DNA from 2 places in the Serratia sp. CoH_122_TC_1 genome. Region 1 is predicted to be linked to the other one. Evidence: predicted binding sites of a transcription regulator. Region 1 holds the regulator's gene; the other holds the start of a gene.
The links. The regulator Fur, encoded in region 1, represses iron uptake genes when iron is present. The targets are predictions, from matches to a motif close to ATAATAATGAGAACNACTATCAA.
Positions count from the first base shown of each region.

Region 2: fepD (Fe(3+)-siderophore ABC transporter permease) is a predicted target of Fur. The motif match lies at 1,735-1,757, and genes of this name have one in related genera.

Region 1 covers NZ_JBXWLA010000015.1:45,270-51,260, forward strand. Annotated here, with positions in the region: gene ybfE (LexA regulated protein) at 48-335, shown strand; gene fldA (flavodoxin FldA) at 564-1,103, shown strand; gene fur (ferric iron uptake transcriptional regulator) at 1,424-1,870, shown strand; gene AC2FC2_RS18760 (glycosyltransferase) at 2,077-4,038, opposite strand; gene galE (UDP-glucose 4-epimerase GalE) at 4,028-5,065, opposite strand; gene AC2FC2_RS18770 (MFS transporter) at 5,115-5,991, opposite strand, start outside.
Region 2 covers NZ_JBXWLA010000030.1:25,066-31,056, forward strand. Annotated here, with positions in the region: gene fepG (iron-enterobactin ABC transporter permease) at 1-640, opposite strand, end outside; gene fepD (Fe(3+)-siderophore ABC transporter permease) at 640-1,713, opposite strand; gene entS (enterobactin transporter EntS) at 1,973-3,241, shown strand; gene fepB (Fe2+-enterobactin ABC transporter substrate-binding protein) at 3,228-4,187, opposite strand; gene AC2FC2_RS25745 (isochorismate synthase) at 4,386-5,594, shown strand; gene AC2FC2_RS25750 ((2,3-dihydroxybenzoyl)adenylate synthase) at 5,603-5,991, shown strand, end outside.

The sequences.
Region 1 (5,991 bases):
GCGTTTACGCGCTTTTTGATGCAAACTCCCTTGCAGTACCGCTACCTATGGCAAAAGAACAAACGGATCGCACGACGCTGGATCTGTTCGCAGATGAACGCCGTCCGGGGCGCCCGAAAACCAACCCGCTATCCAGAGATGAACAGCTTAGAATCAATAAGCGTAATCAGCTTCGACGCGATAAAGTCCGTGGCTTACGGCGTGTGGAACTGAAGATCAACGCGGATGCGGTGGACGCCCTGAACAAATTGGCGGAACAGCGTAATATCAGTCGCAGCGAGCTTATTGAGCAAATGCTGTTGGCGCAACTGGCAGACGACCAGCCAGAACATTGATCATTGCAGCCGCACGTGCGGCGCGGCGTTAAGGATGACGCCCGATCAACATCGTTTTATTCCACCCGGTATCGCATAAACGTGATAAAACCCCGGGGTAAATTTCTGGCATGATACGCAATTACCGGTAAGGGTTTCCCTTGCTATGGCATCATTTTAATCGGTGTTATCGTGGTCAGCGCTAACATCGTGTAATGCAATTTATTGAATTTAAAGGTTATACGCGATATGGCTAATGTAGGCATTTTCTTTGGCAGCGACACTGGCAATACCGAAAACATTGCCAAGATGATCCAGAAAATTCTTAAGCAACAGTTTGGCGACGATGTTTGCGAAATTCACGACATCGCCAAAAGCAGCAAAGAAGACCTGGAAGGTTTCGATATTCTGTTGCTCGGTATCCCGACATGGTACTACGGCGAAGCCCAGTGTGACTGGGATGACTTCTTCCCAACGCTGGAAGAGATCGACTTCAACGGTAAGCTGGTTGCGCTGTTTGGCTGTGGCGACCAAGAAGACTATGCAGAATATTTCTGTGATGCGATGGGGACTATCCGCGACATCATTGAACCACGTGGCGCCGCCATTGTAGGCCACTGGCCAACCAAAGGTTACCACTTCGAAGCGTCGAAAGGCTTGGCGAGTGACAGCCACTTCATCGGTCTCGCCATTGACGAAGATCGCCAGCCAGAACTGACCAATGAACGTGTCGAAGGTTGGGTAAAACAAATCGTCGAAGAGTTGAGCCTGGCCGAGATCGTCGGGTAACGCCAAAGGTTGAACAAAAGCCCTGCAAAGTGCATAGTGTTGCCGGCAGGGCCGTCATCGGCAGTACGGATTACTGCAATAGAAGATACACATTTGTAACTTCTCACATCGTCAAGGTAGACTGAGATATCGGTTTATCCCATCCATCAAGACGTTGCGTGTGCAACATGCAATAGTGCAATTATATCTTTGTTAACAACCGGCGGTTTCTATTTAGGCCAACCGGTTCTATAATGAGACGCAATTAACACTTTGTGCCGACCGATGCCACAGGCGAGAACGCCTCAACTTGATTAGCATAGTAACAGGACTGAATCCGCATGACTGACAACAACACCGCATTGAAGAAGGCCGGCTTAAAAGTCACGCTTCCGCGACTCAAAATCCTGGAAGTACTGCAAAATCCGGAATGCCATCACGTCAGTGCGGAAGATCTGTACAAAAAACTGATAGATATGGGCGAAGAAATTGGCCTGGCTACGGTTTACCGCGTACTGAACCAATTTGATGATGCAGGCATTGTGACTCGTCACAACTTCGAAGGCGGCAAGTCCGTGTTCGAACTGACCCAGCAACATCATCACGACCACCTGATTTGCCTGGATTGTGGCAAAGTGATCGAATTCAGCGATGAATCTATCGAAGTGCGTCAGCGTGATATCGCCAAACAACACGGCATCAAGCTCACCAACCACAGCCTGTACCTGTACGGCCACTGTGAAACGGGTGACTGCCGTGAAGACGACACTCTGCACGACAAAAAATAATGTCCTTAACCGGCATTGAGAACCGCCTTAACGGCGGTTTTTTTATGCCTGAAGCAAATAGATAAAAAAATCCCCGGACAGGCCCGGGGAAAGATCATAGCTAAATGACAACAATTGCAGCGGCACTTCTCCACGGTACTTCTCACTTCCCACTTACACCCACTTCAACGTCAACTCCCCCGCCGACACGCGGATGAGTAAACTCGTTACAATGCATATTCAAGAAAGAGCAGCCGATCAAAAAACATGGCCTTGGCTTGGTCAAACACACCACGAATGCGGAACCCCTTGTTCAAATACATTTTGCAGGCATCACTACTTTGCCAGACGCACAGCGCGATGTTTTTCGCCTGGCGTTGATCCGCCTGTAGCTGAATCAAGGCAAACATTTGGTTAAAATACCCCAGCCCCCGAAATTGGCTCTCAATCGCCAAGCTACAGACAAAATAATCGTCAGCGACACAGTGGCTTTGCACAAAGCTGTCGTAAGCCTCATCAAGAGGTTTCATTTCATCGCGATAAAGGTAGTCCGTGTCTATGGCATACAGTTCACTGACGGCCGCCGCATTGAAAAAACCGACAAACTCACCGCGCCGATCGTAAGCCACGGTGATCAGATCCAGGTAAGGTTCGATATTTTGCGCCTGCTGCAAAGACACCAGATCCAGCCCAGCACGATTGCCAACGGAACAGTATTCCAGGTAGCTCGTGCTAAAAATCAGCTTTGCCATGCGGGTCTTATCCGCTTCACCCACCTGCCGTCCCGCCATGAAATGCAACGATCCCCGCGGTTCAGGCGGCACAGCCTCCCCCCCCCCCTGGGCAGAACGCCAGTAATGCCCAGCCGCTATCTGCCGCCGGTTGTCGGCAATCAGGTACTCCCCAAAAAGCTGGTTTACCCGATCAAGCCGCTGATCATGAGAAAGCACCGAATAGTAGTGGTAATGATCGATGTCGGACCGAATCTGCGCCGGATAGGCCATGCGAGGTACTTCATCAACGGTAAATATTTCCGCATAGCGTGCCAAATCCAGCGGCTGCTCAAGCTGCCAATCCAGATTTTCCAACCGGCTAACACATTGCTGGTAGCTCTGCTCTTCTTCTTGCGACAACGGTAGCCGCTCATTGGTGATCACATCTTCCAGCAGCCGCATACCGCGAATACCGCAGGTCACCGCCTGTGGGGTTGCGTCATACAAAACACCATGCATCTGGCAAAAACGATCGTGGCTGAGGAAAGTACGTTCAATATGGCGACTCCACAATTGGTAAAAAGGATCGAACAGCTTCCGTTCATAAATCGGATTTCTTTCCGGTACCTCACTGCTTTCCCCCGCATAAATTTGATCGAGCCCAGCTAACATCCTGCACAGCGCCATATCTCCCTTACGGCTGATGATCATTCCCGTTTCGTCGAGGAACAAATTCAACCAACTGACGTGGCTAACTTCACCTCCGGGCAGGAACTGAAGATAGTCCGGAACCTCAGGCTTGATCAGAAACAGTGTCGCCGCTCGGTGGGGAAGTGTGTCGATATCCATATACACGCCCCCCATCTCAATCAAAATCAAAAAGCGGAAGTAGTCGGACAGTGTGGCGTAATAGCGTTTATCATGGAGCTGATGGATAAACCCCAAACTATTACCGACTCTTCTTTGCGCCAGTTCACTCAACGAATGCACCTGCAGGCGATGGTTACCGGCATCGTACTCACCCAACTGGCCGCCATGCGTTTGGGGTGAGGCAATGAAACAGGCATCCTTTGCCAGCTGCTTTGCATCCCAAACCCATAACATGCCGACCCAGTCACGAGCCTCGCCACGACTCACCGCTTGTTGTGCATCCCCCCACTGAGAGATAACTTCTCGCGCGTCGTCAGGAATGGCTCCGCCCAACCAAATGCGGTGCAGCAATTGTTCCCCTGCGGCAAGTGCCCGCGTGGGCACGCAAAATAGTGAAGAACAGCGTGCGGCATCAAATAAATGCCCCTGCGCAGACAGCCATTCCCGTAGTTGATTCACCCCACGTTGATAACGCGCCTTTGCCGCTGGCGTAGCCTGACGTTGGCACTTCACGAATTCAAACTTCAAATCGCTTAGCCGCGCCTCATATTCAGCCCGAAACAGATCATCCTGCAGGGCGCCAAAATGCCCGTTGTTAAGCGCCATCGGCAGCCATCCTTATTAATGGACCATAACCCTGCGGATTTTTACTCTGCCAAGACCACGCATCACATACCATTTTTTCCAGGCTGCGCTTAGCTTGCCAACCCAGCTTTTCCGCAGCCAACGACGGATCGGACCAACACTCGGCGATGTCACCCGCACGCCGGGGATTAAATTGGTAGGCGATCTTGAATCCACAGGCACGTTCGAACGCCTGAATAATTTCCAGTACCGAGTAACCCTTGCCCGTACCCAGGTTATAGACGTTAAAACCTGGCTGCAGGTTATCCAGCGCTTTCAAATGCCCTTCAGCCAGATCCATAACGTGGATATAATCACGTACACCAGTTCCATCGCTGGTCGGGTAGTCGTTGCCATACACGGGCAACACCGCGAGTTTGCCAATAGCCACCTGTGCCAGATACGCCAGAAGATTATTGGGAATGCCGGCGGGATCTTCACCAATCAAGCCAGACTCATGCGCCCCGGCGGGATTAAAATAACGCAATGCGGTGATCGCCATCTGTGGTGCAGTGGTGGCAAACTCTGCCAGGATCTGTTCAACAATCAGCTTGGAAGTGCCATAAGGATTCGTGGTCTGCCCAACACGGCAATTTTCCGTCAGCGGAGTATATTCCGCAGGTCCGTAAACGGTGGCCGAAGAGCTGAAAATAAACTGATTAATGCCCGCATGGCGCATTCTGTCCAGTACGATCAATGAGCCAGAAATATTATTTTGATAATATTTCAGTGGCTGCTCGGTTGATTCTCTAACAGATTTCAAACCGGCTAGATGAATAACAGCATGAATATCATGCTGACGGAAGATGTGATCCAATAGGTGATATTGCTGAATATCCCCCTGATAGAAAATGACTTTTTTCCCTGTCAGCCTTTCTACGCGAAACAGAGACTCTGACGAACTGTTGGACAGGTTGTCTAATACAACGACGTTCTCCCCCCTTTCCAACAGCGCCAACACCGTATGCGAGCCGATATAACCGGCGCCGCCCGTCACCAATATAGCCATCATATATCCTTGTTTGTGTTTAAAAATAAACGACTCACTCAGAAACCACCTACACTTCCCGGGTTTTAAAACCGACAGGTAAAGCAATAAAAAGCAGTAATATGGCTAACAGATAAACGGAGGAATGTGGCCCGTACTCGGTCAGGATCCCTTGTAATATTCCGGCCAGGATCACGCCGGTTGAAATACTGTTGGTGAACAACGTGGTGGCCATCCCCGCCCGTTCCGGCATCAAATCCTGGAAGTAGAGCATGCCGATGGTGGCCCCAATACCGATAAATATCGCATTAAAGACCTGCAAGACCAGCAAGCCAACGGGAGAGGTAAACCACAGCATGCCGGCATAAAACAGCATGCCAGCCACCATCGCAGTCAACATCATCAGGCGTTTGCCCACCCGGTTCACGTAACGCCCTGCCAGGATCATGATCGGGATTTCTATCGCAGCGGCAACGCCCATCATCCAGCCGGTCAAACGCTGCGGCAAACCCAGTTCGGCACTGATATACAGCGGAACATCAATCAGATACATGGCGCTGCAGGTCCACATCAATACCGAGGCAAAAAACAGCAGGCTAACGTCTTTATCAAAGACCGTTTTTTGCTGCGTTTCGACGTGGCTATTGATGATGACACGCGCCACCTCGGGCAATATCCGCCAAGCCAACAGAGTGACTAACAGAAATATCCCCGCGGCAAAAATAAACATGGCAGTGAAGCCATAATTCACCACCAGCATAAACGCCAATGGGGGGCCAAAGACCCAGGCAAGAGAAAGTTGGGCGCGCATGACCGCGCTGAACATCGCAACGTTTTGCGATGAGCGCTCGCCATACTCACGCGCAAGAGCAAATAATTGCGGTATCGCCGTATTGGCGATGGCCGTTAACAGCACGCCCACCGTTATTAGCGTTAAATAATTGCGA
Region 2 (5,991 bases), on a different contig from region 1:
GTGCAATCACGATCAGTACGGGCAGACTTTTCGCCCAGCTGACGCCGTTAAGTGAGCCCGCGTTCCACAGCCCGGCAGACATCGCTGATTCCAGCGAGGCGCTGATAAGAAGCCAGGTATTACCGGCGACCAACAGGGCACGCACCGCAATGCCAACGATAATCAAACGGAATGATTCGACACCATTTCGCCACGCCAGCAAATAAATCAACGCGGCGGTGAGTAAGCCACCGGCCAACGCTCCAGCGGTGATACCGAAGACACTTCCATTAAACAATACGATGGCTACCAATACGCCGCTGTAGGCGCCGGTGTTAAAGCCAATTACGTCAGGGCTGCCGAGCGGGTTGCGCAATATCGATTGGAAAATGGCCCCGCTGAGGCCGAGCGCCGCCCCCAGCAACAGAGCCATCATCACGCGTGGCAAGCGCCATTGGGTGACGATCACCGCCAGGTTTGCCGGGCCTTCACCGCGCAAGGCGTCGATCACCTGCGAGGCACTCAGCGACAGTGCGCCAGAGCCCAAGGCGTAAATGGCGAGCCCCAGAGCGGCCAACATGAGCAACATCGCGGTCAGCGTCGGACGCGACAAGGCGCGAATTTTGTGGTTAGCCATCCGACGGGCTGCAGACATCGACATTAGCGCTGCCTCCTGAACATATGGCGCTGACGCACCAGCACGATCAGCAGCGGTGCACCAATCAGGGCGGTGACGATGGAGACACGTAATTCACCGGCAACCAGGAAACGACCGAGGAGGTCGGCGCTCAGCAGCAGGATAGGGGTCAATACCAGCGTCCAGGGCAGCATCCAGTGAAGCTCTGAACCGGCCAACCGACGGGCAATATGCGGCATCATCAGGCCGACAAAGGCAATCGGACCGACGGCAGCTGTAGCACCGCCGCACAGTAAGGTAATCGCCAGCAGGCCCAACAATTGGGTACGAACAATGCCGGTACCCAGTGCGGTAGCCAATTCATTGCCCATGCTCAGGCTATTGAGCGACTTACTCATCCACAGCGTAATCAGCGTACCCAATAAGATCGGCAGGGCGACGGTGCGCACCACCTGCATATTTTGAATATCCAGAGAACCGGCCTGCCAAAAACGCAGCTGATCGAACACCAGCGGGTTTAACAGGGAAATTCCAGAGGTCAGGCCCTCCAGCACCGCCGCCATTGCGACCCCGGCTAGCGTCAGGCGCACCGGGTTCAAACTGCTGCCACCCAGAGCACCGATCAGTGCGACAAGCAGCGCGGCAAACATCGCACCGGCAAAGGCGAACCACAGATATTGGCTGATGTTGGCGGCACCAAAGAAGGTGATACCCAGCACTACGGCAAAGCCTGCACCGGCGTTAACGCCAAGAATACCGGGATCGGCCAGCGGATTGCGGGTGAGGGTTTGCATCAGTACCCCAGACAGACCCAATGCGATACCCGCCAACACGCCAACCAGCGTGCGTGGCAGCCTGGCATTGGTAATGATGGTGCAATCCGCCCCGCTGCATTGCCCATTCAGCGCCTGGATGACCGTATCAAAGGGAATAGACTTGGCGCCAAGCGACAGGCTGAGCAGCATGATGACCAACAGTGCGAAAAGAGCAATCAGCAGACCAAACAGCCTGCGGCGAAATGAACGGGGAGTGCCCCCAAGGTGACGCCCCCCTGAGGTGGGAACGGGCTGTGTGCAATGGCGTGTAATCCGTAACATAACAATCCATTATTTAATTGAATATAAATGATATTTATTATCATTATTGATTGTTTTCATCTATGGTACCATGAGTTCCTTCGCTATTGCAGCACATACCCTTCATTCTTGAAGCTGCATCTGTGTTGGCTGCGAGCGCTGGCCCGGTGGCTTACTTGAGTAAGCACCCTGGGGATGCTCGCTCTTGCCGCCTTGATGCAACGCCAATTATTTTGGCTATAGACGCTGCCCCTTTTCTTTAGTTGTGGTGAGAAAGCTGATGAGTAAGCCCTCTATTTTGCTTGATTTTGGCCTGCTTAAGACCAATGGCGCTTTTCGCGCCGTATTCTGTGCGCGCTTTATTTCCATTCTCGCACTGGGATTGATGGCCATTGCGATCCCGGTTCAGATTCAAGCCTTGACCGGATCGACGTTGTTGGTCGGGTTGTCCGTAACGCTGGCAGGTAGCGGCATGTTTGCCGGGTTGCTGATGGGCGGTGTACTGGCCGATCGCTACGAACGTCGCCGTCTGATTTTGTTTGCGCGCTCCACTTGCGGCATTGGTTTTATCGGTCTGTGTCTGAACGCCGCGTTGCCAGCACCTTCATTGACGCTGATTTATCTGTTGGCGGTCTGGGACGGTTTCTTTGGTGCGGTCGGCGTTACGGCACTGTTGGCGGCAACGCCCGCGCTGGTAGGGCGTGAAAATATCGTGCAGGCCGGGGCTATCAGCATGTTGACCGTCCGCTTTGGCTCAATCCTTTCTCCGGCGATCGGGGGTTTGGTGATCGCCAATGCCGGTGTGACGTGGAACTACGGTTTGGCGGCGTTTGGTACCTTGCTGACGTTGATCCCTTTACTGCGTCTGCCTCAGCTGTTGCCGCCACCGCAGCCGCGTGAGCACCCGCTGCGTGCGCTCGCCGGCGGTTTCGGCTTCCTGTTCCGCAACCGGGTGATCGGTATGGTGGCGCTGATCGGCGCATTGCTGACCATGGCCAGTGCAGTGCGAGTACTGTATCCGGCCATGTCCGGCATGTGGCATGTCAGCGCAGCACAATTGGGCTTTATGTACTCTGCTGTCCCACTGGGTGCGGCGATAGGGGCTTTCACCAGTGGGCGAGTTGCCCAGGTTGCACGTCCGGGTTGGATGATGCTGATGACGGCGATTGGCGCCTTTATTGCCATTGGTCTGTTCGGTCTCATGCCGTGGTATGGCCTGGCGCTGTTTTTCCTGGTGGTTTTCGGTTACCTGAGTGCGTTGAACTCACTGTTGCAGTACGGGTTGATCCAGAACCTGACGCCAGATGCATTCCTTGGGCGTATTAATGGCTTGTGGACGGCGCAAAACGTGGTAGGGGATGCACTGGGTGCGTTGCTGTTGGGGGCGATGGGGGCGTTTATGCTGCCGGCGATGACATCAACCAGCTTTGGTTTTGGTGTTGCGGTACTCGGCGTAGTGCTGGCTTTCGCGATGCGTGGTTTGCGTCAGGTTGGCAGTGGCGGGCAAGAAAATGATCTCCAGCCCGCCGCAGAATCTACTGAGAAATAAACTGTTTTTCCAACAGCGTCAGCAGATTGCTGGCGCTGTAATAATCCAGTCGGAAAGTATCATTCCCCAGAGCATAAACCCGCTTGTGTTGCACTGCCGGCAGATGAGCCAGGAAAGGATTCGCCATCAGCCGCTGCGCGTCACTGTCGTTGTTGGCAAATAGCATCAGCGTCTGGCCGTTCAGGCCTTCCGCCAGGTTCTCTCCACTAAGTTGAATAATGTCTTTGCGCATTCCCATGCTGCGGCTGTTGTTCAGCTTGGCGGGTGGGACGGCCAGCGTAAAACCAAGCTGCTTGAGCATTTGGCCCTGGGAAGATTCAGCGGTCCATAGATTGGCAGACTTACCGTCGGCGCTGAATACCAAGGCGGAGACGGGTTGCTCCGGCAGGGTCATACGCTGTTTCAGCGATTTCTCGCGGGCATCGAAATCACTGACGACTTTTTGTGCCTGGGCTTCGTGCCCAGTGGCCTGACCCAATTGAGTCGCCAACGCCTGCCAGCTTTTGTCGTCGTAATTGACGACCAACACCGGGGCAATGGCGGAGAGTTGATCGTACAAGCGCAGGGCGGAATCGGCACCGGTTGCCGAAATAATGATCAGGTCCGGGGCTTCACCGGCGATGGCCTCGGCGTTGGGTTCACCAATGTACAGGCGTTTAACGCCGCGTTGCGCCGCAATAGCGCTCCACTGGTGGAAGAAGCCCTGTGAATCAGCCAGACGGCTACCAGGCGTAGTGGCACCACTGGCGACCACCGGCGCGTCGATCGCCAACAGGGTGCCGGTAACGGTAACGCTGGTGGAAACGATACGGGCAGGGGGCTGTGTGAGCGTCACCACGCCGTGTGACGTTTCAATTTTACGCGGCCAGCCAGCGTCTGCGGCATGGGCTGCACCGATAGCCATCATGCCAAATAGCGCCAGGCTGATGAGCAGATTCTTCTTCATAAAGCATTCCTCAGACGTTAAATGGTAATACTTATCATTTATATAATTAAAGCTGCTGGTTTTATATCATGATTATGATTGGAAGAACTGTTTACATTTATTGACATAGCATATTCACGAGGGTAATTTAACGCGATTCAATACAAATGATAATCATTATTATACAGGTTATTGTTAATGATACGAAAGGGAGAACCGATGAGTGTGACAGCAAAGGGTACCGGGCAGAAGAAGCCACAAAGCAAGGGCAGCGAACAGCCTGTCGCAGGTGTGTCGCCGACTTCCGGCTTTTTCTTTACCTCTCCTTTCCGTAGCCTGAGCACGCAAGGCTGCTTCGCCAAAATCACGCTGCCGGCCCTGGATGGCGACCAATTGAATGGCGAATTCCAACAGGCGGTGCAGCATGCGTTTGCCGAGGCCAAACTGGCGGGAGTTAAGAACCCGGTTTTGTGCGGTGCGATCCCTTTTGACACTCATCAACCCTCAGCGCTGTTTATTCCCCAGCGCACCCAATGGTTTGAACGCGATGCCTTTTTGGCCAGCGTGACATCCCCACAGGACGCTTTGCCGGAGATTACCCGGCAAAGAGAAGTGCCTGCCCAGCAACCCTTCATGCAAATGGTGGCGGATGCGGTAGAGGCGACCAAAGGCGACCAGCTGGATAAAGTGGTCCTGTCGCGTCTGCTGGAGATTGAAACGCGCGAGCCGGTGGACCGCCAGGCGTTGATGGCGCGTATCATCGCCCAGAACCCGCATGGTTTCCACTTCCACGTACCGCTGGAGCAGGGGGCATTGCTGGGCGCTAGCCCAGAACTTCTGCTACGTAAGTCCGGCGCTCAATTTTTCTCTAACCCATTGGCAGGATCCGCTCGACGCCATGCCGATCCACAGCGAGATCGCGAGATCAGTCAACAGCTGTTGGTATCAGAAAAAGATCGCTATGAGCACCAGTTTGTCACCGAAGGGATGCGGCAGGTGCTGACAGAACGCTGCAGCTATCTGAATATCCCAACCACGCCAGAATTATTGAGCACCACCACGCTGTGGCACCTGTCCACACCGATCGACGGTGAGGCAACCAGCCGTGCGGAGAATGCGCTCTCGCTGGCCTGCCTGCTGCACCCGACGCCTGCGCTGTGCGGTACGCCGACGGCATTGGCACACCAGGTGATTAAACAACTTGAACCCTTTGATCGCGGCCTGTTTGGCGGGATTGTCGGCTGGTGTGATGCTGAAGGTAACGGTGAGTGGGTGGTCACGATTCGTTGCGGCACGGTGCAGGGCAACCAGGTGCGACTGTTTGCCGGTGCCGGCATAGTGCAAGACTCTTCGCCGGAATCTGAATGGCATGAAACCGGCACCAAACTCAGTACCATTTCGCGGGCGTTTGGCCTGAACCAAGGATAGACATTCCCATGAGTATTGCTTTTACCCCCTGGCCTGATGATTTAGCCCGTCGTTATCGTGAACGCGGATATTGGACCGATCGGCCCTTGACCGACATCGCCACTCGTCAGGCCAAAAATGACGCCATCGCGTTGATCGACCCACAGCGTAGCCTGAGCTATCGCCAGCTTAACCAGCTTTCCGATCGGCTGGCTGCCGCCCTTCAGCGCCGGGGCATGCAAAGCGGTGATACCGCGTTGGTACAGCTGGGTAACGTGGTCGAGTTCTATGTGACGTTTTTTGCGTTGCTGAAAATGGGTGTTGTGCCCGTAAACGCATTGTTCAGTCATCAACGCAACGAGCTAAATGCATATGCTGCGCAGATCAAACCGGCATTACTGATTGCCGACCGTCAGCA